Regions from separate parts of the Pradoshia sp. genome, predicted to be linked through region 2. Evidence: riboswitches for the same ligand, from Rfam matches in the RefSeq annotation. Region 2 holds a riboswitch; each other region holds the start of a gene.
The links. A riboswitch is a leader RNA that binds a small molecule or an ion and turns the genes downstream of it on or off. The one in region 2 is predicted to bind cobalamin.
Positions count from the first base shown of each region.

Region 1: linked by a shared signal. The riboswitch ahead of metE (5-methyltetrahydropteroyltriglutamate--homocysteine S-methyltransferase) and the one ahead of ACI35L_RS10640 (anaerobic ribonucleoside triphosphate reductase) in region 2 are both predicted to bind cobalamin.
Region 3: linked by a shared signal. The riboswitch ahead of ACI35L_RS14820 (FecCD family ABC transporter permease) and the one ahead of ACI35L_RS10640 (anaerobic ribonucleoside triphosphate reductase) in region 2 are both predicted to bind cobalamin.

Region 1 is NZ_JBJEFJ010000067.1:47,355-51,688, forward strand. Features, by position in the region: gene metE (5-methyltetrahydropteroyltriglutamate--homocysteine S-methyltransferase) at 29-2,269, opposite strand; cobalamin riboswitch at 2,447-2,634, opposite strand; gene ACI35L_RS06750 (DHA2 family efflux MFS transporter permease subunit) at 2,894-4,270, shown strand.
Region 2 is NZ_JBJEFJ010000112.1:16,827-33,206, forward strand. Features, by position in the region: gene ACI35L_RS10575 (MFS transporter) at 1-175, shown strand, start outside; gene ACI35L_RS10580 (exodeoxyribonuclease III) at 415-1,173, opposite strand; gene ACI35L_RS10585 (small, acid-soluble spore protein, alpha/beta type) at 1,296-1,565, shown strand; gene ACI35L_RS10590 (PTS lactose/cellobiose transporter subunit IIA) at 1,560-1,844, opposite strand; gene ACI35L_RS10595 (acyl-CoA thioesterase) at 1,913-2,383, opposite strand; gene ACI35L_RS10600 (NUDIX hydrolase) at 2,501-2,989, shown strand; gene ACI35L_RS10605 (gamma-glutamyl-gamma-aminobutyrate hydrolase family protein) at 3,037-3,747, opposite strand; gene ACI35L_RS10610 (YitT family protein) at 3,873-4,739, opposite strand; gene ACI35L_RS10615 (MarR family winged helix-turn-helix transcriptional regulator) at 4,780-5,241, opposite strand; gene ACI35L_RS10620 (branched-chain amino acid aminotransferase) at 5,368-6,465, opposite strand; gene ACI35L_RS10625 (DUF6438 domain-containing protein) at 6,622-7,224, opposite strand; gene ACI35L_RS10630 (YpzG family protein) at 7,537-7,689, shown strand; gene nrdG (anaerobic ribonucleoside-triphosphate reductase activating protein) at 7,743-8,198, opposite strand; gene ACI35L_RS10640 (anaerobic ribonucleoside triphosphate reductase) at 8,198-10,084, opposite strand; cobalamin riboswitch at 10,213-10,393, opposite strand; gene ACI35L_RS10645 (DEAD/DEAH box helicase) at 10,486-12,744, opposite strand; gene ACI35L_RS10650 (PadR family transcriptional regulator) at 12,972-13,295, shown strand; gene ACI35L_RS10655 (HAAS domain-containing protein) at 13,491-14,066, shown strand; gene ACI35L_RS10660 (DUF5412 family protein) at 14,114-14,254, shown strand; partial or broken gene ACI35L_RS10665 (DUF5412 family protein) at 14,242-14,343, shown strand; gene ACI35L_RS10670 (YueI family protein) at 14,763-15,212, opposite strand; gene ACI35L_RS10675 (manganese-dependent inorganic pyrophosphatase) at 15,476-16,380, opposite strand, start outside.
Region 3 is NZ_JBJEFJ010000168.1:20,766-31,113, forward strand. Features, by position in the region: gene asnB (asparagine synthase (glutamine-hydrolyzing)) at 88-1,974, shown strand; gene ACI35L_RS14800 (gamma carbonic anhydrase) at 2,295-2,825, opposite strand; gene ACI35L_RS14805 (alpha/beta hydrolase) at 2,934-3,737, shown strand; gene ACI35L_RS14810 (tetraprenyl-beta-curcumene synthase family protein) at 3,752-4,822, shown strand; gene ACI35L_RS14815 (LLM class flavin-dependent oxidoreductase) at 4,864-5,880, shown strand; cobalamin riboswitch at 5,929-6,064, shown strand; gene ACI35L_RS14820 (FecCD family ABC transporter permease) at 6,200-7,270, shown strand; gene ACI35L_RS14825 (ABC transporter ATP-binding protein) at 7,264-8,061, shown strand; gene ACI35L_RS14830 (class I SAM-dependent methyltransferase) at 8,205-8,771, opposite strand; gene ACI35L_RS14835 (TIGR01212 family radical SAM protein) at 8,761-9,735, opposite strand; gene ACI35L_RS14840 (YtzC family protein) at 9,894-10,157, shown strand; gene ACI35L_RS14845 (hypothetical protein) at 10,173-10,343, shown strand.

The DNA.
Region 1 (4,334 bases), on a different contig from region 2:
AAAGTACAGGGAGCGTCCTTATTATCGGTTAATATTGTCTCATCTTAATAAAGCTTCTCAATTGCTTGGCAGCACTGACCATATGGCGGAGCGAGGCAACCGTTTCCTCCTCCCTCCTTGTCTTCAGCCCGCAATCAGGATTAACCCAGAATTGACTTAGTTCAAGCACCTCGAGGCTATCCTGCATAATTTCAAGCATTTCCTCTGTAGATGGAATACGCGGGCTATGAATATCATACACCCCTAATCCGATTCCCTTTTCATAGGGCGTATGCTGTAAAGATTGAATGAATTCACCATGGCTTCTTGATGTCTCAATGGAGATTACATCAACATCGAGCGCTTCAATCGGCTTCACAAAATCATGGAAATCACAGTAGCACATATGTGTATGGATTTGCGTTTCATCTTGGACACCTGATGTTGCAAGGCGGAAGGATGGGATTGCCCATGTCAGGTATTCCTGCCAATCCACCATTCGAAGGGGCAGTCCTTCTCTTAAAGCCGGTTCGTCCACCTGAATAATGGTAATTCCGGCTTGCTCAAGGCAGTCGATTTCCTTACGAAGGGCAAGGGCAAGCTGATTAGCAACATCCTTGCGCGGGATATCATCTCGGACAAAGGACCAGTTTAAGATAGTCACAGGACCAGTCAGCATTCCCTTCACCGGCTTCTCGGTCATCGCTTGCGCAGCAGCCGTCTCCTTCAAGGTCATCGGCTCAAGCCACTTCACGTCTCCATAAATGATAGGCGGCTTCACGCAGCGAGACCCATAAGAGACCACCCATGCCTTTTCACTCAAGGCAAAGCCATCAAGCTTCTCTCCGAAATATTCAACCATATCTGTCCGTTCAAACTCTCCGTGCACAAGCACATCAAGTTCCAAATCCTCTTGTATGCGAATCCACCGCTCGGTCTCACGTGCAATAAACGCTTCATAGGATTCATCGGAAATGATCTTATTTCGCCAAGCCTTACGCGTTTCCTTCACTTCCTTTGACTGCGGGAAGCTGCCAATGGTTGTCGTCGGGAAAATCGGCAGGTTAAGCTTCTGCGCTTGAATATCTCGGCGAACAGGATAGGGTGAAGATCGTTTAAAGTCCTCTGATTCAAGAGTCACCCCTGTGACAGCCGGCTGCACCGCTCTCCTATTTCCGCCAAGAACTATCCCTGGCTTCTCAAAGTACGTAACAAGCTGATCAATTTCCTTGATTTTCTCATCAGCAAATGCGAGCAGCCCTTTAATATTCCCGTCCATTTTCTGCTCCATCGAAGCGGATACCGGTACATGCTGCAAACTGCAGGAAGGCTGGACCCATACTTCCGCAGCTTTGAATACTTCAAGGATGGACTGGATCAATTCGGCCTTCTCCACCAAATCAGCCTTCCATATATTGCGCCCATCCACAATACCGATGGCAAGCACCTTTTCAGCGGGGAACCCAAATTGCTTCATGGAGGTCATATTTTGCAGATAGCCGGAAACAAAATCAAGACCAATTCCATCTACAGGGAGATGAATCAACTCCTCATAGACTGATAAACCTTCAAAGTATGTTTGCAGCATAATGTTTCCCGCTGTTTTTTCAGCAGCCAGCTTCTCATAAATCGATTTCACGAAGGCTACTTCCTCTTCATCCAATGTCAGCACCAAGGCTGGCTCCTCAAGCTGCACCCATTCAGCACCCTCCTTAATCAGCTCTGCAATCACCTGGCTGTACAGCGGAATAAGCTGTTCTGCCAATGCCTCCCAATCATCATAGCCCTTTGCAAGTTTGATGAAGGTATACGGCCCAATCATCGTCGGTTTCGTCACAACGCCAAGCTCATCTCTCGCCTCCTTGAACCAATCAAGTAGACGATTGTTCGTTATGTAAAGTTCCTGGCCATCATATTCAGGAACAATATAGTGATAATTTGTGTTGAACCATTTCGTCATTTCACAAGCAACGGCCCCTTTTTCTCCCCTTGCCATGGCATAATAAAGGGAGAGATTCGATAATCTGCTTACATCAGAATAACGGGCTGGAATCATCCCAAACATAAACGCCGTATCGAGCATCCGGTCATACAGCGTGAAATCTCCAACAGTCATGACATCGATTCCAAGCTCCATCTGCCTCTTCAGCCTGGATAAGCGTATTTGCTTCAGCTGATCAAGAAACGTTTCCTCTGATACCTCTCCCCTCCAAAAAGCCTCTAAGCATCTCTTCCATTCCCGATCCTCACCAATATACGGATAACCGATGACTGTGCGTGTCCATTTCATCCTACGAGCTCCTCCCCTTGTATCGTTTTTCAGAAAACATCAAAAGCCCTCTCCCTCCTGGAAGATGGCTGTTAATTGTTCGCAGCATAAAGAAAGGCAAGCATGCCCTAATCCCTATGATTCGTACAGTGTCCGAAACAATCCGGCACGCTTCACCTCCTATTTCCACGTAGGTATTGGTGTGTACTGGAATTGGCAGGTCTCCTGGCTCATCATCAACGCACTTTAATCGCACCTTCCCGCTCAAGTGGCAGTGGTTTTTTGCGATATACTCCGATTTACAGTTGCGGGACAGCGACGGACTTTCACCGTACTTCCCTTTTAAGCCAAACTATTCGTTTGGCACCAATTCTTACACGCTATTCGATTGTGAAATAACAATATAAAGAGACTATACCATAAAAAGGAATTGATTGTTATCTATTTTTTGAATAATCAAAAATAAAGCGTGATACCAAACAGAAGGATTATTGCTCCTATGAAAGGATTCATTTATTATGACACCATATTTATTTTCAGAAAAAGTGCTTATACTAATGTACAAAGCACCTTCACCTGAGCTTAGAGGAGCGTAATCGATTGAATCAACCAATACCGAATCAACATATAAAGCCAGCCCTCATTATGGCCGCTCTGCTTTTATCGGCCTTTACAGGGTTATTGAACGAAACAGCCTTAAATATGGCTTACACAGAAATCATGGCTGATTTCCAAATCTCAACAGCCACCGCACAGTGGCTCACAACAGGATTCTTGCTCGTTATGGGGATTCTTGTCCCTCTATCAGCCTATTTAAATCAAACATATACGACAAGGCAGCTATACATAACCGCCCTCTCCTTGCTTTCACTCGGGACGTTTGTTGCCGCTCTGGCACCAGCCTTCAGTCTGCTTTTGCTTGCTCGTATCATTCAAGCAAGCGGACTCGGAATCTTAATGCCGCTCATGATTAATATTCTCCTATTGATTTTCCCCCCTAAAAGACGTGGGACTGTCATGGGCATTATGAGCCTGGTCATCCTTTGTGGTCCAGCATTCGGGCCGAGCTTTTCCGGGTTTATTACTGAATATTTCACCTGGCATTATATTTTCTGGACAACCTTGCCGATCTTTCTCCTCCTGCTCGCATTCGGCTGGAAGGTCGTGCAAAACGTCACAGTACCAAGGAAACTGAAATTTGATATCCCGTCCTTCCTGCTTTCAAGCCTAGGATTCGGCGGGATCGTCTTCGGCTTCAGCATGGCCGGCGAGGGCAGCGGAGAATTTGTCAGTACAGAGGTCATCCTGCCTATCTTGATTGGTTTCACTGCCCTTATCATCTTCTCCAAACGTCAATTCAAGATTGAGCAGCCTCTCTTGAACCTGCGCGTATTGAAATATCCTATGTATGTATTCGGCCTTTTCGCAGTCTTCGTCGGCCATATGATTATCATGTCTCAGGCCATCCTGCTGCCGATGTTTCTCAAAACAGGACTAGCAATAACGGGATTGATTGCCGGGCTCATCTTACTTCCAGCTGAAGCTTGTAATGGTATCATGTCTGTCGTCATCGGCCGTCTCATGGATAAATATGGACCAAAATGGCTCGTTATTCCGGGATTTGCGCTGCTCATTGTGACAACATTTTTATTTTCAGGTATTTCCCGTGATATCTCGATTGCCGCTTTCATCCTGCTCCATATTGGCTTAATCATCGGTGTCACCATGATCAGCAGTCCATCGCAGACGAACGGCCTAAATCAGCTGCCGCGCAAATATTATCCCGATGGAACCGCCATCGTAAATACCCTCATGCAAATAGCCGGCGCACTCGGCACCGCCGTTTCTGTCAGCCTGCTCACAAAAGGCCAGCACAACTACATGATAAGCGGTGAAGCCGCGGGTGAGAACATCGTCGCCGAAGCCTTGATTGCCGGTGTGCAATATGCCTTCAGTTTCCTTGTCGTCATCACCATTATAGGCTTCGTTGCCTCCCTCTTCATTAAAAGAGTGAACGTTTAGGCCAGGCGGATTGCCTGGCTTTTTGTTTGCTTTCTGACAGATTTCCAGCTGAAAGGAGATGATT
Region 2 (16,380 bases):
TATTACTGGTCCATTCCTAATGGGTGTGACGACACAATTGACCGGTCAAACGAATATGGGTGTATTCAGTCTCATCATCCTCTTTGTCATTGGGGCTGTCATTCTTATTAAAGTGCCTGCCCATCAGCCGAAAGCACCGGCGGTACCTGAGGCGGACGTTCCTCCCGGGCATTAGATAACTTGAAACAACAGCAGCCACTTTCCTCTGAAAGCGGCTTTAGACTGTGGACAAAATCAGATTAGGATTGGGTCTACAGAACAAGCATGGAATAATGTTGATGACTGTTGGAGACTAAAAAAATGTTATGCAAGCGATGCAAAAATTGCTGTCATGAACTGAGTGTTCTCCTGCAAATGAAAACCCAGCCAATTATTAAAAAAAGCCATTTCAGTAAAATGAAATGGCTCAAGCTTTTATGATAAATCTATCTCTAAAGAAATAGGGCAATGGTCGCTTCCCATGATATCAGAATGAATTCTTGCTTCTGTAATCTTGTCAGCAATGGAGCTTTGGACGATGAAGTAGTCGATTCTCCACCCGATATTGCGTTCACGAACACGGCTCATGTATGACCACCATGTATAATGGTCCGTCAACTGTGGATACAGATGGCGGAAAGAATCCACAAAGCCTGCTTCAAGCAGCTCCGTCATCTTTTGTCTTTCTTCATCCGTAAATCCTGAATTTCCACGATTGGATTTCGCATTCTTCAAATCAATTTCCGAATGTGCGACGTTTAAATCACCCGTTAGGATAACCGGCTTCTTCTCGCCAAGACCTACTAAATACTCCTTCAAGAGCTTCTCCCAGGCAAGTCGGTAGCCTAGTCTTGCTAGATCACGCTGTGAATTCGGCGTATAGACATTCACTAGGTAATAGTCTTTGAATTCGACTGTAATGGCTCTGCCCTCTACATCATATTCATCCCTGCCAATGCCGTACGAGACAGATATTGGCTCTTCCTTTGTGAAGACAGCCGTACCGGAATACCCTTTCTTCACGGCATAATTCCAATATTGATGATACCCTTCAAGCTCAAGGGTGATTTGCCCCTCCTGCAGCTTCGTTTCCTGAACACAGAATACGTCTGCATCAAGGGTTTCGAAAACATCTAAAAACCCTTTCCCCACACACGCTCTTAAACCATTCACGTTCCATGATACTAATTTCATCTATCTCTTAATCCCCCTATAATTTCTCTCTTCTGTTCATAACACGACATGATTCATTATACCAGACAAGACTAATTTAGCGCTTTCTGGATACCTTAGTCATTAAAAGGAGGGATGAATAAATGGGAAGAAAAACGAAAATCATGGTCCCTGAATCAAGAGAGGCACTTGACCGGCTAAAAGCAAAAATTGCCCATACAGATGATCCTAATCAAGCAAAATATGAAGTGGCAAAAGAAAAAAACATCCCGCTGTCACATGGCTACAACGGGAAGATTACGGCTGAAAATGCCGGCAGGATTGGAGGCGCCTTAGGAGGCGGAATGGTGAAGGAATTAACGAGATTGGCAATGGAGCAGTTGAAATCTAATTCGGCGCATCCTAAATCATAGGCTTCTCACATATTCCCGTACCATATTATTCATGTTCATAGCAAGCAGCAAATAATTTTCAGCAAGAACCTTTTCACGGTATCCCTTTCCATCTGTATCCTTGATGATGGATAATTGGATGGCTCGTCCACAATTATACGAGTCATCCGCCTCCTTCAATTTCTTATGGGCAAGCTCTATTTCACCTGCATTGGCTGCGGCAAATGCTTCTATGGCTGTACTGCTGCAGTCTTCCCCGCATAAGTACAAGGCTTTGATCAATTTTTCTTCTCCTTGCATAGCGAATCCCCCTCATCATTCATTACTAACATGTATGATGAAAGAGCCCATATTAGAAGCAAACCTGTCTATTTTAGTTGATTTTTCCGTTCAAAATACCGTTCTTCGGCACGTTTATACAATTTGATTTCCTGATCTGTTTCTGGAATGACAGCTGGTACAGGTGATGGTCTCCCATCTTCATCGACTGCAATCATCGTTAAATAGGCTTCTGAAGTGAGTCTGCGCTCTCCTGTCATCAAATTCTCTCCTTCCACCCTCACATAAACGACCATTGATGTTTTATGAGCCCATGTGACAAAAGCCTCAAGATTAATGGCTTCTCCTGACTTAATGGGAGCATGAAAATCAAGCGAATCTCCTGATGCCGTTACAACGGGCTTCCGGCAATGTCTCATCGCCGCAATACCGGCTATTTTATCGACATAAGCCATTACCTTACCACCAAACACGGTCCCATAATGATTCGTGTCAGCAGGCAGGATCAAATCAGTTAAATACGTTAAAGAATCTTTCACTTTCTTAGCTTCATTATGCATAAAGTTCTAGTCTCCTGTTTGATAATATCTTCCTCTTTAATTTACTATATTTTCATGGAGACTTCCATTTAGTTCAATCCGATCAATACGTATATTTGTAAACGAAGGGGATATTTCATGTACAAACAAGTAGTATGTTTCTTGAGAAGGAAGGACGAAATCTTGATGCTGAACAGGGATTATGCACCTGTGCAAGGTCTTTGGAACGGGGTTGGAGGGAAAAAGAGGGAAAACGAACTACCGCTTGATTGTGCGATTAGAGAAGTTGAAGAGGAAACAGGAATTGTTTTATCAGCAAATGAAATTGCATTTAAGGGTATCGTCACATGGAATTCAGACAAGGAGGTTCATGGAGGGCTATATGTTTATTTAGCAGAAATGCCGAATGACTTTACCTATGAAACGCCGAGAAAGACATCAGAAGGGATTCTCGATTGGAAAAAGATCTCTTGGCTGTTAAACTCTGATAACTTAGGGACAGGAGAAATGATTCCTCACTATTTACCTAATCTGCTAGATCAGTCAAAGCCGCTAAAGCATATCTGTACGATTCGTCAAAGAAGATTAACAGACTATGAATATACATGCCTTGATGAGCACGAATAGGCCGGGAGTACAGAGTACTCTCCCGGCTTTGTCGTGCAAATCTATTATTATTTACACATGGACACGAAATATTTCAGTAATCTCTCCATACTGAAATCATGCTCACTCAGTTCCTCTGGATGAAATTGAGTGCCGATAATCGGCTCAGCTTTTCCTTCAAATGCCTCAATTAAGCCATCCTCCGCTTTAGCTGCGCATCGCAACCCACCGCCAAGTTCTTTCACTCCTTGGTGATGGAAGCTGTTTACCTCTGCTTTATCTTTTTTCAAAATATCATAGAAACGGGTATCCTTTTCGACGGTTACTTCATGGACGGTCACAGGCCGTTCAACATCTGTTAAGTGATCGAGATTACGAATTGGATCCTCTTCATCAAGATGCTGGTGTAAGGTGCCGCCCAAAGCCACATTGATTAAATGGGATCCTCGGCAAATGCCAAAGAGAGGCTTTTTATGCTTCCTTGCCTCCTTAATGATGGCAAAGTCCGATTCATCGAGCCGCTCATCTGTCACGCCAAGATCTTCACTCGGCTCCTCCCCGTAAAACTTCGGATGAATATCGATACCGCCCGTCAATAAGACACCATCGACCATGGAAATCCAGGTCTTGGCCAGTTCCTCATTCCCTAGTGGAAAGATAATAGGGATTCCTCCGGCCTTTTTCACAGCCTCTGAATACTGTAAATAAATGATGGTGCTTTCAATTCCTTCTATTTCATATAAATTACTGGTTAATCCGATTATAGGTTTATCTTTCATCAATATTACCTCCTAATAATCGGATATTCCCCCTTTTTTGGTGAAATAATCTTCCTATGAAAAAAGATTCATAAAAAGGCATCTGCCTTCCTATGAATCTTTTTCAGACTATATAGTCATATACATTAATGAATATTCTTCTTCTCGAAATTGCCGCCCATCACATCCGTTACATTTTCAATAGCAATAAAGGCATTTTCATCAATATCATTAACAATATCCTTCAGTTTCGTTAACTCTAATCTTGTCAGTACACAGTAAATCATTTGAGTATCCTCATGCAAATATCCGCCTTTTGCATAAATAAAGGTCGTGGACCTGCCAAGACGATCCTGAATGGCCTGAGATATCTCTTCAAATTCCTTCGAGATAATGGTAACGGAACGAGATTCGTTCAAGCCCTCCACAACAATATCCATTAACTTTGCGGCTATATAATAGGTAAACATAGAATACATGGCAGAATCCCAGCCATACACAAATCCCGCAATTAGGAAGATAAAGAAGTTAATAAACATAATGATCTGTCCGACTGGCAGACGCAATTTCTTTGAGACAAGAATGGCAACAATCTCAGTTCCATCCAGTGATCCCCCGGCACGGATAACAATCCCGACGCCAAGACCTAATATTAAGCCCCCAAATAGAACAGCGAGGATTTTCTCATCTGTAAAAGGTTCCGCATGGTGGAAAAGAGCCGTACTCACAGAAAGCACGAGGATTCCATATGCGGTAGAAAAGGCAAATGTTTTTCCGATTTGCTTATACCCTAAAAATAAGAACGGCAGGTTAATCACGAAGATGAAAATACCAAGCTGAACCTTCGTCAATTCAGAGAGGATAATGGATATACCGGTTATCCCGCCATCAACGACGCTATTTGGAACGAGGAAATATTCAAGCGATACCGCCATAAGAACGGCACCGAATGTTATGAACAGGAATCTTAATAACAGCCTCCACAGTGGAGCCCTTTTGTGTTTTTTGGACAAGGTTCTCCCTCTTTTCTAAATAATATAAATAGATTTCTTTCTACTTCTTTTCAGCGGTTTGATAAACCGCTAACTTTCTCAGCACTCTGTAAATAACCCTTAGTTCATCATCATCAAGCAAGCTGGCATATTTCAGCAGGACCTCTTTCGAATGAATTTTGCCCTTTTTCAAGACTTCCTCACCTTCATCAGTTAATCTCACCAATACTGAACGGCGATCCTTCTCATCTTGAACTCTCGAAACAAGATCATTCTGTACAAGCCTCTCAAGCATCACTGTAATGGCACTTGATTTCACATCCAATTCTTCGGCTAAATTCTTCACATTAGTCACTTTTTCCTTTTGAATCTTACTTAGGAGGTGAAATTGCGAGCCTGTAATCCCCAGCTCCCTTAATTCATTCAGCTCAGATATCAAACCTTTTATAACCGGTATAAGCCATTCTTCCATTTGATTCAGGATAACCTCTTGATTATTCAAGCCATTGACCCTCGCATTCATGAAATTTTTCCCAAAGGATAAATATATTTTATCATATAATAATCAATAATGTTAATAATTAAACTATTTAATGAATTGGCGAAAAGATAGGGAAGAAAAGCTAAGCTTTCTTCCCTAGTGTACTTATTAGATTGCGTGTGACTTAGAAGCCGCCCCAATTTCAATCACCCAGTTGAATGGGTCTTCAACTTTACCAGTTTGAATGCCAGTCAAAGTATCATACAGCTTTTGAGAAACTTCTCCTATCCGGCCTCCGTTAATCTCAAGCAGCTCGCCTTCCCATAACAGTTCGCCAATCGGAGAAACGACCGCAGCTGTGCCTGTTCCAAAGGCTTCCTCCAGCAAGCCGTCATGATGGGCCTGAATCAGCTCTTCCATGGAAACTTTTTTCTCTATGACAGGCATGCCCCAATGCTTCAAAAGCTGGATAATAGAATTACGCGTCACCCCGTCAAGAATGCTGCCATTTAATTCAGGAGTCACTATCTCGCCATTGATCTTGAAGAATACATTCATACTGCCGACTTCCTCAATGTATTTCTTCTCAATCCCATCAAGCCAAAGAACTTGAGAGCAGCCAAGCTCTTCAGCGACTTCCTGCGCCTTCAACGAGGCAGAATAGTTGCCGCCTGTCTTCGCCATACCTGTTCCGCCTTTAACGGAGCGGACATATTCCTTTTCAACGCCGATTCGCACTGGATTTATGCCGTCCTTATAATAAGCACCAACCGGAGAAAGAATAATCATGAAGCGGTAATGCTTTGATGGGGATACCCCTAAATAAGTCTCTGTTGATATAATAAAAGGACGTATGTACAGGGACGTGCCTTCAGCATCTGGAACCCAATCCCTGTCAACCTCAATCAATGTCTGAAGCGCTTCAAGCATAAAGGACTCATCAATAGATGGGATACACAGACGATCATTTGATTTATTCATCCGCTCAAAATTCTTCTCCGGTCTGAACAAAAGAATTCGTCCATTCTTTGTCCGATATGCCTTCAACCCTTCAAAGACAGTTTGGCCATAATGAAAGGTCATGCAGGAAGGATCAAGCGTGATGGGTTGATATGGGATGATGCGCGGATCATGCCAGCCACCTAGTTCTTCATCATAATCCATAATAAACATGTGATCCGTGAAGATTCTTCCGAACCCTAGTGCCTCTGGATTAGGTTTTTGTTTTTTTGTTCTTGCATGAATGATTGAGATTTGCGTATCCATATGATGTCTCCTTCAAATTGTCAGAATAGTTAATAAAAATAATTGTACTCCTGAATTCCCTGCTCCGCAAGCCCTAAAGACATGAAAAAGGTCTTTTTTATAAAAAAGGATGAATTTCTCTTTTGGAAATTCATCCTTCTTTCAAAATTAGTATGCTTAATCATCTTTTTGCATAACGATATATGGGTGCAAATGATGGGTAGAATCACGTCCGAGTTTTTCTATTTCCCAATTTTTGCATTGAACATAAGTAGCGTCAATCAGCTTGAAGGCTTCTTCCTGGCTTGGAGAGGATAATACATATTCCACATTCTCCATGTGCTTGTTCTTGAAATGATACAAATATAATGGCTGCTTGATTAGGGTCTTTAATCCAGCAATTCTCTCAAGATCCCGCTCAAAGCGTTCAAGCTTTTTTAAGGTATGCTTTTTATTTTCTATCATACCATCCACATCACCCAAATCATGAACAACCGTTTTTGTCTCCCCGTGCTTAAAGACAACACGTGTAACACATGTAGGACTATCAGGGATAATTTCCCTCGATGAGTGATAAGTAAAATTCTTATAATCAAATGATAGTAATAAATCCTCTAATTTCTTCAAGCGCGGGCTGCTGATCGTAAATTTATGTTCTCCTAAAAAAGATACATTCTTCTCACCGTTCCAAAATACTCTGCCGTCTGATTGAATGGTTGATTGATATATCGGGGAGTTTCCTATACATGAAGTACGGGAAATGGAAATCTCTTTAAACAACTTAATTGCAGCCTCCTTGAAAGAATCATGCCAATAATTCGTTATAAATAAAATTTCTGTTCAAAATAATATCTTTGTAACAACAATAAAATAATTGTAACATTTTTCCTTCGTTTTATCATAAGGCAATCTCTCTATTAATTAAAGCACTTTATTCCCTATTCTCACCATAAAAATCCCTCTTTTTCCCAAAACAGTACCTTTGTATGATTCCCATGCATGAACAATGACATATAGAGACATACTAAAAAAGGCTGCTCCCTCATACGGGGTGTGAGCCAAGAACGTATCCAACTGACGAGGTGATTAGACTTGAGTTACAGAAACGAATTAGATTCGCACTCTTCCCTTTTTCACCATAACTGGACAAGAAGGAAGCGCTCAAAGTCACAGGTCAACGGACATACGATGATGTCTCAGACCAATATCATTTTGAGAAGTAACGCAAAGGCTCACCGCTGGTAAAGGATGCTTTCAAAACGAAAAAGACACCCAAAACGGGTGTCTTTTTCGCTTCATCAGACAGACTGCAAATGAATGATTCGCTGATTAGAGCTTCCTCTAAACAGCAGCTTCGGATCCCTTTTCTCCAGTTCAAACCTGCCGTCAACCAATACGTCACAATATTTAAGAACATTCTGGCAGGCAGGATTGGGATGGGTGAGGAGTTCGTCATGTGTATAGCCGCTGTATATCCAAATGTTCTTGCCCGACTCCTTCAGCCTCATGACCAGATATTGAAGTTCATCGGCCTGCATAAAAGGCTCTCCCCCTGAGAATGTAACATCTGTCAGAGGATTGGACATAACCTCCTCATAGATATCATCAATGGTCATGTCTCGACCATTCTCCCGATTCCAGCTTGAGGGATTATGACATCCCTTACAGAAATGAAGGCAGCCCGCAAAAAACACAACTGTTCTCAAGCCTTCCCCATCCACAATGCTGTCATGGATGATATTCATCACCTTCATCATCCGTGCTTCACTCTGTTTCTTTCTTCTGCACGTTTAGCCGGGTTCCATTTACTCATATCCCCTACCAAGTAACCGGTGATTCTTCTAATCCGTTCAATATCCTCTTCGTTCTCATTGCCGCAATGAGGGCAAGTATCCTGAATATACCCTTTATAATTGCATTTTAAGCAACGGTCAACTGGATGGTTAATAGAACCATAACCGATTTTGTAATGAGCCATCGCACGAATAATTTGGTCGAGTGCCTTCAAATTATTCTTAGGGTCCCCGTCAATTTCCACATAGGTGATATGTCCGCCATTACAGTAAGCATGGAATGGCGCTTCCTTACGGATCTTATCGAGTGACTTGATTGGAAAATGGACTGGAATATGGAATGAATTTGTGTAATATTCACGGTCTGTAATATCTTTTATACTGCCGAATTCAAGACGGTCTTTCTTCACGAATTTTCCGCTAAGTCCCTCTGCTGGCGTTGCAATTAAGGAATAATTCAAATCATAGGTCTCTGCTGCCTTATCCGCCTTCTCCCTCATGAAGCGGATAATATCAAGGGCAAGCTCGTAGGATTCTTCACTTTCACCATGATGGAAACCAGTCAAGGCTTTCACACATTCTGCAAGCCCGATGAATCCGAACGCGAGTGAACCTTGTTTCAGGATTTCCTTAAGCTGATCATCCTCGTTTAATTCTTCTGCTCCTTTCCAAACTCCTTGTGTATACAGGAATGGGAAGTGACGCACTTGTTTCGCAGCTTGGTATAGATAACGCTCATAAAGCTGAACTATGGCAAGATCGCACATGTCATCTAGTCGACGATAGAAATCCTCTAGCGTATTGGACAGGAGCGCCAGCTTAACTAAGTTAATGGATGTGAAGGAAAGATTGCCACGCCCAATACTGTTCTCAACACCATGTCTATTGCCCATCACCCTTGTACGGCATCCCATATAGGCTACCTCTGATTCATGTGTGCCATCATAATATTGCTTATTAAACGGGCTGTCAATGAAGCTGAAATTCGGGAATAAACGTTCAGCAGTCGTTTCCAGGGCCAATAAGTAAAGGTCATAGTTAGGGTCATTCTCATTGAAGTTAACCCCTTCCTTCACTTTAAAGATTTGAATTGGGAAGATTGGTGTTTCCCCATTGCCAAGCCCGGCTTTTGTTGCCAGCAAAAGATTTTTAATAAGCATCCGCCCTTCTTTCGTTGTATCTGTTCCATAGTTCACAGACACAAACGGCACCTGTCCGCCCCCGCGTGAATGCATGGAATTGCAATTATGTACGAAGGCTTCACAAGCTTGATATACGGTATTCTCCGTTTCCTCCCAAGCGATTTGCTCTATCGTTTCTTTGCTCCAATCACTTGGATAGGCTTCTAAGCGCTTTACATGCTTCTCATAGGTTTTACGGACAAATGGAGCAAGATCAGCATCAAACATCGGGAATGACTGACCGCCATGCTGCATATTTTGGTTTGCTTGCAATATGATAGAGGCCAGCGCCATTGCACTTGATATATCCTTAGGCGGACGCATGCTTCCATGACCGGTGTCAAATCCCTTCGTAAGCATTTGTCCAAGCGGAATTTGACAGCAGGTTGTTGTCCCGGTCGGCATAAAATCCAAATCATGCGGATAAAGCAAATTAGCTTCAATTGCCTTTTTTACTTCCTCAGATAATAGGTTTTCTCTCGCAAAAAAGCGTGCAGACTCACTGGCGAATTTCCCCATCTGCCCCATTGGAGTAGACGCATTCATATTTGCATTCTCATTGACTAATTCAGGATTCGTCAAATGAACAATTTCATTAAATGAGCTCAATAATTCCTCAACAGACTGAGTTTCCGCCAACGTTTTTTCTATACACACCTTACTCATATCAATACGCCTCCCAAATAAAAAATCCCATCACCTCTATCTTCAGGCAATGGGATTGGATTTGCATAAAAATGAATATACTCTTCATTTGCTGCTACTATCCACCTTCATTGCTCCCGATAAAGGCAAAACGATTGCTCGATAAGGCAGGTCTCCTGACTCATGCTTCCCTTTACTCTAAGCCCTTCCCATGAAGTCTCTTCACAGTGGATTACTTATTTCATCAGCATTCACAGTTGCGGGTACAGTTCCGGATTTTAACCGAATTCCCTATTAAGCCATAAATGGCGCCTTAACTGCACTTTAATCAATATCTTGTATTTGTGTTTTTATTCACAAACTATATCTTGTATATAAGATTATATAACTATCTAAAGAAAATAGCAAAGGACATATTTTTCCTAACCACGTGGTAATTGTTGCAGGATATAGTTGATGGTTTCCTCCGAGTCGAGTCTGACCGCTACATAAGGCGGATCAACATTTCTATTCGCTTCAATCGGGATGCCCAGCCATAAGAAACGGCGATCAATACAGATCATGCTGAATGGAGGTCCCTCCTGTATATGAAGATCCGGGTCTAAATAAGGATGCTCCTCTTTTGAATAGAGAGCTAATTTCGCACGAGCTGGTCTTGTGGTCAGTGCTTGTGCAAGCTCCTTCGATAAAATACAGCGATTAGGAAGCGATAGAATAATTTGACTCTGAGCCTCTTTTACATCATTCAGCACATCATCTAGTTTGCGGGCATACATCCATTTAAGCTTTGGATGAGGATGCTTGATCCATTTTCCAATTTGGTCCATCCCGACCGTCTTATTGTGCTGAAGCTGGAAATCAATGAATTGATGCAAGGTTTTATATCTCGGAATCGTATTCTTCAAGAAATTCACATCACTGACATGAATAAGCTTGCCTTTTGTCCTTGTGATTGCCACATTCAATAGACGCTCACTCTCTTTACCCGTTAAGAGCATACCAGCTCTTCTCTCTGGATACGAGTCGACCGTATCAAAGATCATCAGTTCCCTCTCGCTCCCCTGGAAACGATGCACAGTTGCGGCCATAAACGCACCTGCCCCATACTGCTCCGGATAAAAGTCTTGAAGAAGCTTCTCCATCAAGATGGCTTGAGCCCTGTATGGTGTCACATACCCGATTGATTTGCTTCCGCCCTGGTAGGCTTCATGAAGCAGCTGCAGAGAAAGCAGGGCATGCATGATATTCATCCTTGACCCTGAGGTGCCCCCGCTAAAACAATGCTCACCAGTAAAGCTCGCATCTAACAGAATGGAAGCCGCTTGTTCGAACGGCGCCCGGGCCACAATCTCTTCCCGGCTCTTCTGCACGCTTGGATGATCTCCGACAAGGGAATTATATAAATATTGATTCGTAAAAGCAGATATATCCGGATGCATCCTTCTTTGTTCCTTCAAGAGGAATAGATGTGGATGCAATACGCCGCCGCTCGCAATATCAGCGACACCAGCACGGTGGAATATATCCTCCCGCAGCCATGTATCAACAAGCTGCCCCCTTGATGCTGCAATCGGCGGCAGCTGTTTGAAATCTCCGCAAACAATCGCTCTTTTTGCCATACTTACGGCAAAGGCAATCTGCGGGATAAACGCCATGCTCGCCTCATCTACAATGACAAGGTCATATTCCTGCTCAAATATGACAGGATCATTGGCCGCCTTTGCAAGCGTTGTTCCGATAATGGAAGCCTCCTTGACGAGCTTCATCTCCTGCTTACGAATTCTGTCAAGAATACGCCCAAGCTTCTGTTCAAGCTCTAGAAGCTGTTGTGAGTCCCTGACACTGAACGATTGGGAGAGATCCTTCTTCAAGAGACGCTTCTCCTCGGTAATCCGATCTTTATCAGACAGCAAACCTGCATCCTGGTCAGCAAGCAATTGTGACGGCAGAATGTCTCCATGCATCAATAACCCGTCACCTGCCTGGTTTCCGTAGCGCAATAGATCGCCAGTACGAAACTTATCCGCCTTCTTAATGAAGGCAGCCATCTCCCCAAGCAGTACATCTACTGCTTGGTTACTGTGCGAAAGCACCAATACTCTCTTATCCTTAAAATATTTATTTGCAGCTGTTCTTGCCAGCGTATATGTCTTCCCTGTTCCCGGCGGTCCCCAGACAAAGGTTACCGGATTGTATTTCGAACGCTGAAACAGCTCCTGCACAGCCGTTTTGCTATCAGTGCGCGTCCTCTTATCCGGAAAATCGGGATTCATCAGCCTCTTGACTCGGCTGCGCTTCCGTTTACTCTTCTTAATATCATCTAACCGTTCAATCAATTGCTCTAAAAGCTCCCATGGATCATGGGAAATAAAGGCCTCATCAATTAGATCCCCAATGGATTGATCCAAAGAAACTAATAGAGTATTTCCCTCAGCCGACAGCACACGAGCATCGTATTTGCTCCCATCCCGCTCGAGCCGGGCAACTGTGCCAATGGGAATCTTCAGTGGTGACATCGTCTCAAAATAATACGTATATGTGTCGCCTGATTGAATCTGATTCCCATTCATAAGTACATATTTATGGCTGCCATATTTTTTTAAATGGCCTATCTCCTGTGACAGGGCTTCCTGCCATTGGGTAATATATTCTTTCGTTGAAATAGAAGTTGAAGTAATCACTAGTCCTATCCTCTTATCCGCATCAATTTTGTTCTCAATTCGATTACTATACCATACAAATATATGTTCTGGGAACAAGGCAAAATTGGGCAGTTCAATCGTTAAAAATAAGTAAAAAAATACCTTGCTTTACAAGATATACAATCCTATACTTATCTTATACCTTGTAATACAAGATAAATAATCCTGCTACCTGTTTAAAAGGATTAGAATCGGAGTGATAACAAATGTCCCAGACCCAAATGATGAAAGGGATATTGGATGGCTGCCTCCTTGCCATGATAAAGGAGAAGGAATGCTATGGTTATGAGATTGCCGAGCAATTAAGCCGCTACGGCTTTGACAGCATTAGTGAAGGAACCATTTACCCCCTCTTGCTGAGAATGCAAAGGGAAGGATTGATCACTTCGGTACGCAAGGAGTCAATTGCTGGACCGAAGCGGAAATATTATTCCTTAACGAGCGTGGGTGAAATAGCGTTAGAGGAGTTTCTATCAAGATGGGCACAGCTGGAAAAAAGCGTGAATGCTATTATCAGAAAGGATAGGTAATCAATATGGAAGAAAAGCTCTCCATGAAAAGAAAGCACTAAATTTCTCGAGGATTTAAAAATCTATCTGTTTTCAAGCGGAAAAAAGAATGAAGAGATTGATGACATCATCCGTGACCTAGCCGATCATTTATATGAAGCTGAATCAAACGGCAAATCCACTGAACAAATCATCGGTTCATCACCAAGAGAGTATATGCAAAGCATTTCGGCGGAAATGAAAACGGATTATAAGGATTGGATGAAATTCATACCATTGGTTATTATCGGAGGAATGTCCTACCTCGTATTTAAAGACCTGATAAATGGCCCATTAAGCTATGGTCTTCTGACAATCATCGGCACCATGATTTGCATTCTGCTTTTCTTTGCAGGTGTGATGGCAGCCTTCCGCTATACGGCCAGCCGCCAGCTATCAAAGTGGAAGGAATTTTTGGTGATTTTATTGCCATGTACGTTAAATTTCTTATTCATCGGCGGGGTTTTACTCATTGATTTACTTTATCCATCTCCTGTCATTCACTTCGGAACTATTGGGAGTATCCTGATTGGCCTGCTATTCCTCGGGTTTATTATCTTCTTCTCAGTCTGGGCAAAGACCTTTATTCTTCCAGTCACCCTTCTTGCCTTATATCTGCCGGAGCTTGCCCTGTCCCAAACATCATTAGATGAAATAACTCAAATCGTCATCAGTATGACCGCAACCTACAGCATCATTGGGGTCTATTTGCTTATAATATTGAAACGGGAGAAAGGAAAAGCAAGTGTTTGATCGATGACATCTTGTGATGAATGTAGTGATGATACCTGTTATCTCCTATCGGGACCAATACCGTCAGAGCTTATTTAGTAAATGGCGGGGCCACATCCTCCTATGCGATACGGGGTGGGTTAATCACCCACAAGAAGGATGATCAAACCGCAACAATTGAACTAAAAGCGCTGAGAATGAATGGGTAGATAATGAGACGATCATCATTAATGGACACATGCTGAAGGTGCCAAACGCTACCTTTGAATATCGGCATCAAAAAAATGCTGACCAGTAAGGCTTATTATTTAGGAGCTGACTGGTTAGCTTTTTTACATAGGGGCTAACAAACAAGTGCAAGTTTGCATATAAGAGATTGTTTCTCATAGAGCGGCTGCTATTTGCTTTTTCGCCCTTAAACATTGCCGTTCGCCCTTAAATGCGGCGTTTTCGCTCTTAAACCTGAGCACTTCGCCCTTAAAGCATTGAGTTTCGCCCATAAACTCTCTTTAATCGCCCTTAAAGTCAATATCAAGGATTATATACGTAAAAAAGAATAAAGGGATTAACTACAGAAAGAGTTAATTTCGAAAAAACCAACGTTTTTCAGGCTGAATATTTGCAAAAACAATAAAGAATTCAAGGAAACGATACTCTCAGGTCTTTGATAAAAAATGAAAAAAGACCTCCAGCAAAAACTGGGGGTCCCGCTCACATCTAGTCCTTCTTAAACAAATTCTTAAAGAATGAAAAACCTCCAACAGATTCTTCTTTCTCTTTCTGAGTATCTGGCTTTTTCTCCTCAGGGAGACTGATGTCTTCCTTGTTGATGGCATGACCATAAGCGAGCACAGCGCCATGTGGTGAGTTATAATCCTTGTTCATGACAATTTTGAATTGTACCTTAGCTGATTCAGCCAGTTTGACGTATTTCGATAAGTATGTGTAACTAATATGACCATTCAAATAAAGCACAGCCTCTGTATGACTTCTCAGTATTTCCTCAAATGCCGGCGGAATCTTGTTTTCGAAGACTATTTTCTGCCCTAAGGCGACGACAACCCGCTCACGTAGGGATCCTAGAAATTCCTTACGCTCCTCAGGCTTTATTTCCTTTGCCCCATGGATTCCTTCTTGAAGGTAATCATCCACTGTTTTTTTCGACATCCGGTTCGCCTCCTTCATTCTTGCTTATCATATGTATCATCGGTTCTTTTGGGTTCCATATTATGTAGGGTGGGATGAAAGTCATTTTTTATTCATTATATAAGAAAAGACACCTGCCTATAGCAAGTGTCTTCTTTCGAAAATTGAGGCGAGGTCACAGCACTCCACATTGTGCTTGCCATTTAAGGCATGTGCTCGTCTTACACAATTCAGCTCATCGCGAAGATAACTATAACATAATTATTTTTGTAAAGCAATAGTTATTAGGATAAAGCTTCAGTTAGTGCAGGTACAACTTGTTTCTTACGGGAAACGACACCTTTTAATATAGCTGTTTTATTCGTTAATGTAACACCAAAGGCTTGTTCAACAGCTGCAGATTTGCTGCCTACAGCAAGGGCTGCAGAATCATTCGTTAAGATGTTTGTAACGACAAGCAAGAATAAATCCAAGCCTTTTTCATCGATAACGGCTTGCATGGCAGCTTCAAGTTCAGCCTGCTTTGTCATTACTTCATCTGTGTCAACTGCGTTTACTTGCGCGATTTCAACTTTAGAAGTGCCCATGCTGAATTCTTTTGCGTCTAGGGAGATCAATTCTTCAATTGTTTTCTTGCTTAAGTCTGCACCAGCTTTAAGCATGTCGAGTCCATACGCTTCTGCATCCACGCCAGCAATCTCAGCCAATTCCTTGGCTGCTTGAACATCTTGCTCTGTGCATGTTGGAGATTTGAACAATAAGGAATCAGAGATAATGGCAGATAACATAAGACCCGCGATTTCTTTCTTGATTTCTACCCCGTTCTCTTTGTAAAGCTTATTCAGGATTGTCGCTGTACAGCCAACCGGCTCAGCACGATAGTAAAGTGGGTCAGCCGTTTCAAAGTTAGCGATACGGTGGTGGTCGATAACTTCAAGCACACGTACCTGTTCGATATCATCCGCACTTTGCTGGCGTTCGTTATGGTCAACAAGGATTACCTCGCTAGCTTCAGCAGCAACCTTCTCGACTAAACGAGGAGCTTCAATCTTAAATGTGTCAAGGGCAAATTGAGTTTCCCCGTTCACAGCGCCAAGTCTTACCGGCTCAGCGTTCATTCCTAAAGCTTTCTTTAATTCCGCATAAGCGATAGCGGAACAGATTGTATCTGTATCAGGATTTTTATGTC
Region 3 (10,348 bases), on a different contig from region 2:
ATTCGACATATTTTGCGCAAAAAGTCTGATAGTATAGATTGGTGCAATTATAAAAAATATTTATTATAAAGCGAGGTTTTTTTCGTAATGTGCGGTTTTGTTGGGTGTGTTCTAGATAAATGTCAAGATGCTCTCGTATCTGATTGTTTAAAGGAAATGAACAATCTTATTTACCATAGAGGACCAGATGATGAAGGTTTTTATGTTGATGAATATATTCAATTAGGCTTTCGCCGTTTAAGTATTATTGACCTGGAAAGCGGTCACCAGCCACTTTCTTTTGAGAATGAACGGTATTGGATCGTTTTCAATGGTGAAATTTATAACTATTTGGAGCTAAGAGAGGAGCTTTCCCTTAAAGGGTTGGAATTCAAGACGAATTCTGATACGGAGGCTATCCTTGGTGCATATGCGTATTATGGAGAAGCGGCTGTTAAGAAGCTGCGCGGGATGTTCGGGTTCGTCATTTGGGACAAAAAGGAGAAATCCATCTTTGCAGCACGCGATCCGTTTGGAATCAAGCCGTTCTTCTATAAAGAGGAAGAAGACAGATTATTCTTTGCCTCTGAGAAGAAGAGCATCGTATTGGCTTCTGGTGATGAAGAGGTTAATTTGGATGCATTGCAGCATTATTTAACTTATCAATTCGTGCCTGAGCCGGAAACAATGACAGATGGCATCAAGAAGCTGCTCCCAGGACATTATCTAAAGAAATCAATCGGGGGACCAATTGAAATCGGTCAATATTGGAAGGCGTCCTTTTCACCAGTTCTGAAGTCAGAGCAGGATTGGACAGAGGAGATTCGTGAAGTAATGATTGACAGTGTACAGAAGCATATGCGCTCAGATGTGCCTGTCGGTTCATTCCTTTCCGGAGGAATTGATTCTTCTATAATTGCTTCTATCGCAAAGAAATTCCATCCAAATATTAAGACGTTCTCTGTCGGCTTTGAGCATGAAGGATTCAGTGAGATCGATGTGGCAAAAGAAACAGCCGATAAATTGGGCGTAGAAAACATTAGCTACATCATTTCGCCGGAGGAATATATGCAGGAACTGCCGAAGATTATGTGGCATGCTGATGATCCGCTTGCTGACCCGGCATGTGTACCACTTTATTTCGTTTCAAGGGAAGCGAGAAAGCATGTGAAGGTCGTGCTGTCTGGGGAAGGAGCGGATGAATTATTTGGCGGTTATAATATTTACCGCGAACCGCAATCTCTTGAGGTATTCACGAAAATGCCTGCAGTCTTAACCCGTTCCTTAAAACGAATTGCGGCTATTCTTCCTGAAGGGGTTAAAGGAAAGAGCTTCATTGAACGTGGCTGTACACCAATGGAAGAACGCTATATCGGCAATGCGAAAATGTTCGTGGAGGATGAAAAGAAAGAGCTGTACAAACCATACCATGGCGGGTTGGATTATAAGACCATTACTGCACCATTCTATCGTGACGCAGCAGGGTATGAGGATGTCAGCAAGATGCAATACATTGATATTCATACATGGCTCAGAGGGGACATTTTGTTAAAGGCTGATCGGATGACGATGGCACATTCTCTTGAGCTGCGTGTACCATTCCTTGATAAGGAAGTATTTGAGGTGGCATCTAAGATTCCATCTGATATGAAGACAAGTCATGGCACAACTAAGTACATTCTGCGCAAAGCCGTGGAAGGAATTGTTCCTGACCATGTCCTCACAAGAAAGAAACTAGGTTTCCCTGTTCCAATTCGTCATTGGCTGAAGGATGAGATGTATGATTGGGCTGTGAACATTATTCTGGAAAGTGACACGGACCATTTATTCCATAAGGATGTCATTCTCCGTTTGCTTGATGACCATGTAAAAGGAAAGGCCGATAATAGCCGCAAGATTTGGACAGTACTTGTGTTCATGATCTGGTATGGAATCTTTATCGAAAAAAAGTACTCTTTTCAAACAATGACTGAAGATTTAGTAACGACACATTAATAGGGATGTAATAATCCTGGGGCATCCGCTTCCGTTGCGGATGCCTATTCTTTATGAATGGATGATACCGTTTTCAAAAAAATATTTAATGGAAAATGAAACCAAAATGATTCTTATACAGTAAAATAATTGATAGGTACTAAGTAATTATCTTTCCATACATACAAGAACAAACATATGAACTATTCAGGCTGGTCATTAAATAGATGTAGAGAAATGAGGTTGTCATGTTCCTCTGGCAGGACAAATTGGAACACCCTAATATGATAATGAACATAAAAAATGGGTATACAATAAGATGTATCCCATTCTATATTGGTTTATTGATTTGGTTGGATTGGTTGTATACTGGCATAATAACGGCCTTTCTCAGCATACTCTCGATAGATTCGGTCCATATCCTTTATGTCCTCGTCTGTTAACGGGCGGATTATTTTAGCTGGGCGGCCGAACGCAAGGGTATTTGGCGGGATTTTCTTGCCCTGCGGGACAAGACTGCCGGCACCGATGAAAGCACCTTCGCCAATTTCAGCGCCATCGAGAATGATGGAGCCCATTCCTATTAAGGCTTTCTTCTTTACATGGCAGCTATGAAGGATGCACTGATGTCCGACTGTGACATCATCCTCAAGAATCAACGGATTATTAGGGCTTTGATGCAGGACAGAATTGTCCTGAACATTGACATTGTCGCCGATGATTACGGGGGCGACATCGCCTCGAATAACCGTATTAAACCAAATGCTTGAGTTCTTGCCAATCGTAACGTCACCGGTTATGACAGCATAGTCAGCTATATAGGCTGATTTATGTAAGGAAGGGATTTTATCTTTATATTGATATAATTTCATTTCATAACCTCCGTATTCTATTGTAAAATAGATAGTTAATGAAAGTGTACATATAAAAAAATGATGTGTAAATATATTTACGTATAATCAAACTGGAGGAGTGCATCTATGAAAAAATGGGAAACCGAGGGGAAGGCTAACGGGGTAATTGTCATTGTCCATGGGGCAATGGAGCATTCCGGAAGATACACTTGGCTTGTCCAAAAGTGGCTGTCAGCTGGATACCATGTTATAAATGGAGACCTGCCTGGACAAGGGATGACTTCAAGAGCAAACCGCGGCCATATTAATTCGTTTGAAGAATATATCGATACCGTAGAGACGTGGGTGAATGAAGCCTATACATTCGGACTGCCTGTCTTTATGCTTGGCCACAGCATGGGTGGTTTGGTTGTGATTAAAATGCTTCAATCGAGAGAATTTAATCTTGCAGGCGTTATCCTGTCATCCCCTTGCTTCGGAACATTGATTAATCCGCCTAAGATGCTGGATACCATTTCCCATGTCATGAATCTTGTGTATCCATCTTATCGGAGAGGTACGGGGATTACCATTGACATGGCTACGCGCAATAAGGAAGTCATTGAGTTTGACTTAAATGATTCTCTTTATGTGACGAGTGTGTCCATTAGATGGTATCGTGAACTGGTAAAGGCGATGAAGGATGCCTTTGATTTTGATGAGGATTTTCCGGATATTCCATTACTGGTCATGCAGGCGGGAGATGACAAAATTGTTGACCGCAATATGGTAAGGGAATGGTTCAATTATTTCCCTGCCTCTGAGAAGCATTATAAAGAGTGGCCAAAGCTGTACCATGAGATATTTAATGAACCAGAGCGGGAGGACGTATTCCAATACGCCAAGAGCTTTGTGGAAGCCCGCCTCCGTAATATTGGGTATATCATTTAAGGAGATGGAGAATGTTGAGGCTGCCTGCAACTGAATTCGGTTTAGCGAAATTGGTTTTTAAAGATATCTTTCCAATCGTTCACCGTGAATTGGACTATTGGGAAGAAAGAGCGAAGTCAATTCCTAATGAGGAGCTCCGCATCCAGGCGACGGCGAGTATTGCCCATAAGACCTTTCATTGTGAAGGCGGGTCAATACTCGCTTTAATTGCTGGGGAAGACAGGGCTCAGGTAATTCGATTTATTGTTGCTTACCAGACAATCAGTGATTATCTTGATAATTTATGTGACCGCAGTACCTCATTAGACCCGGAGGATTTTTCTCTGTTGCACGAATCCATGCAGCATGCGCTCAACCCAACAGCGGAGCTTAAGAATTATTATGAGCGGCGAGAGGATCAAAATGACGGCGGATATTTATCCGATCTGGTAAAGACATGCCAGGAGGTTATGCAAACCTTGCCGTATTATAAGGAGATTCAGCCGTATTTATTCGAACTTTGCGGGTATTATTGTGATTTGCAAGTACATAAGCATGTTATATGGGAAGAAAGGGTACAAAGACTACAAGCCTGGTTCGAAGACAACAAACATCATTTGCCTGAAGGGATGACCTGGTATGAATTCAGCGCTTGTGCCGGCTCAACGCTCGGAATTTTCTGCCTTGTCTCCTATGGGGCGCGCGCATCATTTCGAGATGGTCTCGCGAAGAATGTCAGGAATGCTTATTTTCCCTATGTACAAGGACTTCATATCATGCTCGATTATTTCATTGACCAAGAAGAAGACCGGGTCGGTAATGATTTGAACTTCTGTTTTTATTATGAATCTGAGCAGAAGATGATAGAACGTTTATGCTTCTTTTTAGAACAGGCCAATCGGGACATCGAAAAGATTCCGGATGAACATTTTCATAAGATGGTGAATCAAGGATTGGTGGGCATTTATCTTGCTGATGGCAAAGTGGCCAAGCAGAAGGATGTCAAAGCACATGTTCATAAATTATTAAAACAAGGGGGATTTCGCTCCTATTTCTTTTATTGGAATTGTAAAATGTACTATGCCATGAGAAAAGTGTCGAAGTGAACAGGGTGAAGAACAATCCTTAAGGGAGGCTATCTATACCGATGTTAAAGCTCAGTGTTTTGGATCAATCACCACGGGCAGCTGGAGAACCGACAGAAAAGGCATTAAGCAATACAGTAGAGCTGGCAAGACTTGCTGATGAATTAGGCTATTCCCGCTTTTGGGTTTCGGAGCACCATGACAGCCTGGGGCTTGCAGGCTCCTCTCCTGAGATCTTAGCTGCATGGATAGCTGCACAGACAAAGCGTATTCGAGTTGGAACTGGCGGTGTAATGCTACCGCATTACAGCGCTTATAAGGTTGCAGAGAATTTCCGAGTGCTGTCTGGGCTTGCGCCTGGGCGAATAGACCTTGGTGTGGGACGAGCGCCCGGCGGCATGCCGAGGGCGACGAGGGCTTTGCAGGATGGACGTCCAATTCCGAGCAAGGATCGTTTTCCCGATCAAGTGGATGAACTATACTGGTATTTGCATGACCGTCTCCCGGATTCTCATCCGTATTATGGATTGACGGCTACCCCTGTCATTGGGGAGCATCCAGAGCTTTGGATGCTGGGCTCCAGTTCATCAAGCGCTGCTCTTGCTGCCTATAAAGGTCTTCCGTATAATTTTGCGTTATTTATTAACAGCGAATTTGCGGAAGAGAATATGCAGCATTATTTGAATCAATTCCAAGCATCTGAAACACTGTCACGTCCAGAAGGCATGGTCACGGTTTTTGCCGTATGTGCTCAAACGGACGAGGAGGCCGAGTATTTGGCTGGCTCGCTTGATCTATCCATGCTTTGGCTGGCTCAGGGGATTATGAGGGAAGGGACGCCTCATCCGGATGAGATTCTAGATCAGAGCTTTTCCATCTATGAACGGGAACGGATTATGTATAATCGGCGCCGTATGATTATTGGCTCTCCTCAGACAATCGGCAGGCATCTGGCCGAGCTTAGTGAGCGTTTTCACGTCAATGAAATTATGTTGACCACGATTACACATTCCTTCGAGGCAAAGAAAAAATCCTTTGAATTGATTGCAAAAGAGATAGGGTTGAACTTTCCTGATTAAGAATTGCGTATTGTCCTATGTTCCAGTAAAATGAAGAAAGAATAAAATAGCTGATTATTCCATAAAAGTGCCCTTTTCAAGGGAGAATAGGGAAACCGGTGAGACTCCGGTGCAGCCCCCGCTACTGTAATTGGCGAGTAATGCCGCCATAAGCCAGGAGACCTGCTTTTCATGGTTTTAGCACTTATTTTTCGGAGGGAAAAGTAGGCTTAAAGCATTCACAAGAGCACATGCGTGAATCCTTAGCTCATCCTTTGGGCTGAGGTTTTTTTATTGTCTGGCAATTAACTTACACCAAGGAAATGATGGAGTGGAAAAGATGAGCAGTAGAGAAGGAAAACATGGAGGAGTGCAGATGACTGCCCTTTACGCGGGCAGCATTTTGTTCATGGCGGCCGCGGTCATTTGGGGTCTTCTGAGTGGAAGTGCTGAATTGTCTGTAGGGGAGATTGTCGGCATTCTCCTCAAAAATATAACAGGGTATGAAGGATTCTTTGATGGTCAGAAAAATATCGAGATGATTATTTGGAATATTCGCTTGCCTCGCATTTTGCTGGCGTTATTGGTCGGTAGTGCCCTTGCCCTGGCAGGTGCGGCATTCCAAGGACTTTTGCAAAACCCGCTGGCTGATCCTTATACCATTGGTGTTTCATCAGGGGCCTCGGTTGGAGCGGTGATTGTCTTGTTCTTTCAGGTAGAAATTGCTTTCCTTGGATCCTATACATTGCCGCTAGTGGCAATTATATTCAGTTTCGCCTCTTTGTTTCTGGTCTTTGGAATCACGAAAGCGGCGAGCAGGACATATGCGAATGAAACAATCATTTTATCAGGCATTATCTTGAACTCCTTCATTGGCTCGGTCATATCGCTCATTATTGCTCTATCATCGGGAGACCAAATGCGAGAGGTCTTGAATTGGCTGATGGGCAGTGTGGCTTTAAAAAACTGGGGGCATATTGGTCTATTCTTTCCATTCTTTGCAGTTGGTTCAGCCGTGATTTTGTTCCATTACAGGGAGTTGAATGCACTCGCACTTGGTGATGAAGCAGCTCAATATGGAGGGATGAATGTGAGAAGGAAAAAGCTGACTCTCCTGATCAGCGCTGGACTCCTGACAGGAGCGGCCGTATCAGTATCTGGTGCGATTGGCTTTGTCGGCTTAGTCATCCCGCATCTTGTCCGTTTAGTTACGGGGGCTGACCATAAACACCTCATTCCGCTGTCAATGATGATTGGCGGAGGATATTTGGTTCTTGCCGACATGGTGGCAAGAACCATCGTCAGCCCGCAGGAATTGCCAATTGGCGTGATTACCGCCTTGATAGGGGCGCCTGTGTTTACTTATTTACTCATAAGAGAACGAATAAAAAGAAGGAAAATGGCATGTTAAAAGTATGTAGCGTAAGTGCAGGGTACCGGAAAGAACAGATGGTTCTTAACGATGTTTCTATGCAAGTGAAAAAGGGTGAATTCTATGCTTTATTAGGTCCGAATGGGAGTGGAAAAACCACCTTCATTAAAGCGATTTTGGACCCGAGGCATCTTAGTGTGAGCGGAAAGGTTGAGATTGCCGGGAAAAAGGCGCGTGACTATAGCACTGAGGAGCTGGCTCGGGTGACGGCTGTCTTGAGTCAGGAGCATACTGTGAGTTTGGATTTCACGGTTGAGCAGATTGTTCTGCTTGGGCGGTATCCGTATCAAGGCAGGGGCCTATTTAATACATACAAGAAAGAAGACCATATCATTGTGGAAGAATGCCTTGAGAAAACGAATTGCCTTGCCTTTAAGCATAAATATTTTCAAGATTTAAGCGGAGGGGAAAAGCAGCGTGTATTGCTTGCAAAGGCATTGGCTCAATCACCTAAGCTGCTGTTTTTGGATGAACCGACCAATCATCTTGATATTAAGCATTCGATTGAGCTGCTGGATTTATTGAAGGAGCTGCAGCTTAAGAATGGATTAACGATTGTGGCCATCCTGCATGATTTGAACCTTGCTTCGCTATACGCAGATCGGCTTGCTTTACTGAAGGGCGGTCAAAAGGTAGCGGAGGGGGAGGCAGGCCTTCTCTTAGATGAACCATTGCTGAAATCGGTATATGGGGTAGAGCTGATCAGCTCGCTTCACCCGGTAACGGGAAAGCCGCAAATCTCTTTCATCCCTGGATATGTGAAAGCATAAAATGGCTGGGACATAAAAACGAATGATACATTAAATGTTTACGAAACGAAATAGAAAAAGCCGAACGATTATTAATCGTGCTTAAAATGGCACTTTATAATTGTTCGGCTATTTAGTTACTGGAAACATTTTGTCCCAGTCACTTACCTTTTCTCAATTGCGACGATGAAAGGCGGATTATTCCTTTGATTTATGAATTTATATTCCAGAACATGGGCTGTGTCCTGGGGAAGGCTGCGGGCAAATCGAAGAATCTCATCACGTTCTATATCCCCGCCTGGATGCCCATGATAAATGACTAGGACGATGATCCCTTCAGGCTTCATCATCTCAAGCAGCTGCTCGACACTTGAGATGGTAGTCGGAGCAGTCGTGATGATTTCTTTGTCACCGCCAGGTAGATAGCCGAGATTGAAGATAGCTCCGGCTATTTCTGTTCCAGCAGGAATGAATGCCTTAACCTGTTCATGACCTGCATGGATCAAGGTTACATTTTTGGTCAGCTGTTTCTCTTCAAGCCGGCCTCTTGTCTGCTCTAAGGCAGATTCCTGGATGTCAAAGCTATATACATGACCATTCTCACCGACAAGCTGGGAGAGAAAGACCGTGTCATGACCGTTTCCCATAGTGCCGTCAACGACGACATCTCCAGGACCAGCTGCTTTTTCCAGTAGGTGGCGGGCATATGGAAGGATTCGGTCAAGCTTCATGTGTCGCCAATCCCCCATCACGAACAAAGAACTTGCCTTGGTAGCTGTTACGGCGTTTCAATTCCGCATCGATTGCATTCAAGACCTCCCATTTATTCACGCTCCACATCGGACCGACCATTAAATCAATTGGCCCGTCGCCGGTAATGCGGTGAATAATCATCTCTGGAGGCAGAATTTCGAGCTGATCGCAGACAAGGCTCACATATTCCTCAAATGAAAGGAATTGAAGCATGCCTTTCTCGTATTGTTTCACCATTGGTGTTCCTTTTAATAAATGCAAGAGGTGAATCTTAATTCCTTGCACATCAAGCTTCGCGACCTCACGAGCGGTTTCCATCATCATTTCCGGTGTCTCAAGAGGCAGTCCGTTGATGATATGGCTGCAGACGCGAATGCCGTGCTTGCGGAGCTTGTTGACTCCCTCGACATAGGTTGGATAGTCATGGGCGCGGTTAATGATGTTCGCTGTTTTCTCATGGACGGTTTGGAGTCCAAGCTCAAGCCAAAGATATGTGCGCTCATTCAGCTCCGCTAAATATTCAACAACATCATCCGGCAGGCAGTCAGGTCTTGTCGCAATGGACAACCCAACGACGCCTTCCTCATTCATCACCGTCTCGAATTTCTCGCGCAAGACATCAACTGGTGCATGTGTATTCGTATAAGCTTGGAAGTAAGCCATATATTTGCCGTCCTTCCATTTCTGATGCATCTTCCCCTTGATGTCGGCGAATTGCTTCTTCAAATCCTCCGCCCGGTTTCCGGCGAAGTCGCCTGAGCCTGCTGCACTGCAGAAGGTGCAGCCGCCAAAAGCGACTGTGCCGTCACGGTTTGGGCAATCAAAGCCGCCGTCTAATGCTATCTTGAAGACCTTATGGCCGAATTGGTTGCGTAAATGGTAATTCCATGTATGATAACGTTTATCGTCACTAGCATATGGAAAAGGGTTAGCCTGTTTCATATCTGTAAAACCCTCCTAATTGTTTTTTCACATAACCTACATTTTAACACGGGCATTTATACTTTCCAAATGAATTTGTTCATGTAACCGCGGTCAGCCGGACATAATAAGATTCGGGTGTACTTCTTAACCAATCCCAACCAAAAAGGAGTGGCGAGATGGCTACGCATAAATCCATGGATGAATGTTTAGGACGTTGTGAGAATACCCTTGAATACGCACAGCAGCAATATGAGGAATCGGCCAAACAGGAGCATTACAACACAGAGGGCTATACCGAAGCCCTTATGAGGCTTGAGGATTCATATAATGAGCTTACCGTCATGAAAAACAGTGCCAATGACCAGCAGCGAGATGAGCTTGATCGGATGAAAGTCCGTGTTCAGGATCTTCAGCATGCGATGGTTGTAAGAAGACGATAAGGAGGCTCTCCATTTATGAAGAAACGATCTAAACAGCATAACCCTGAGCAAAAAACACGCAACGGGATCAATAACCAGGACATCGAAGCAGGAGCCGACAACGACATTATAAAGAGGGCCAAGAAAATGAATGAGAAAAAAGGCCAGCCGGCGAAGGCAACCGTACACCCGAAAGCATACAAATAGGATAC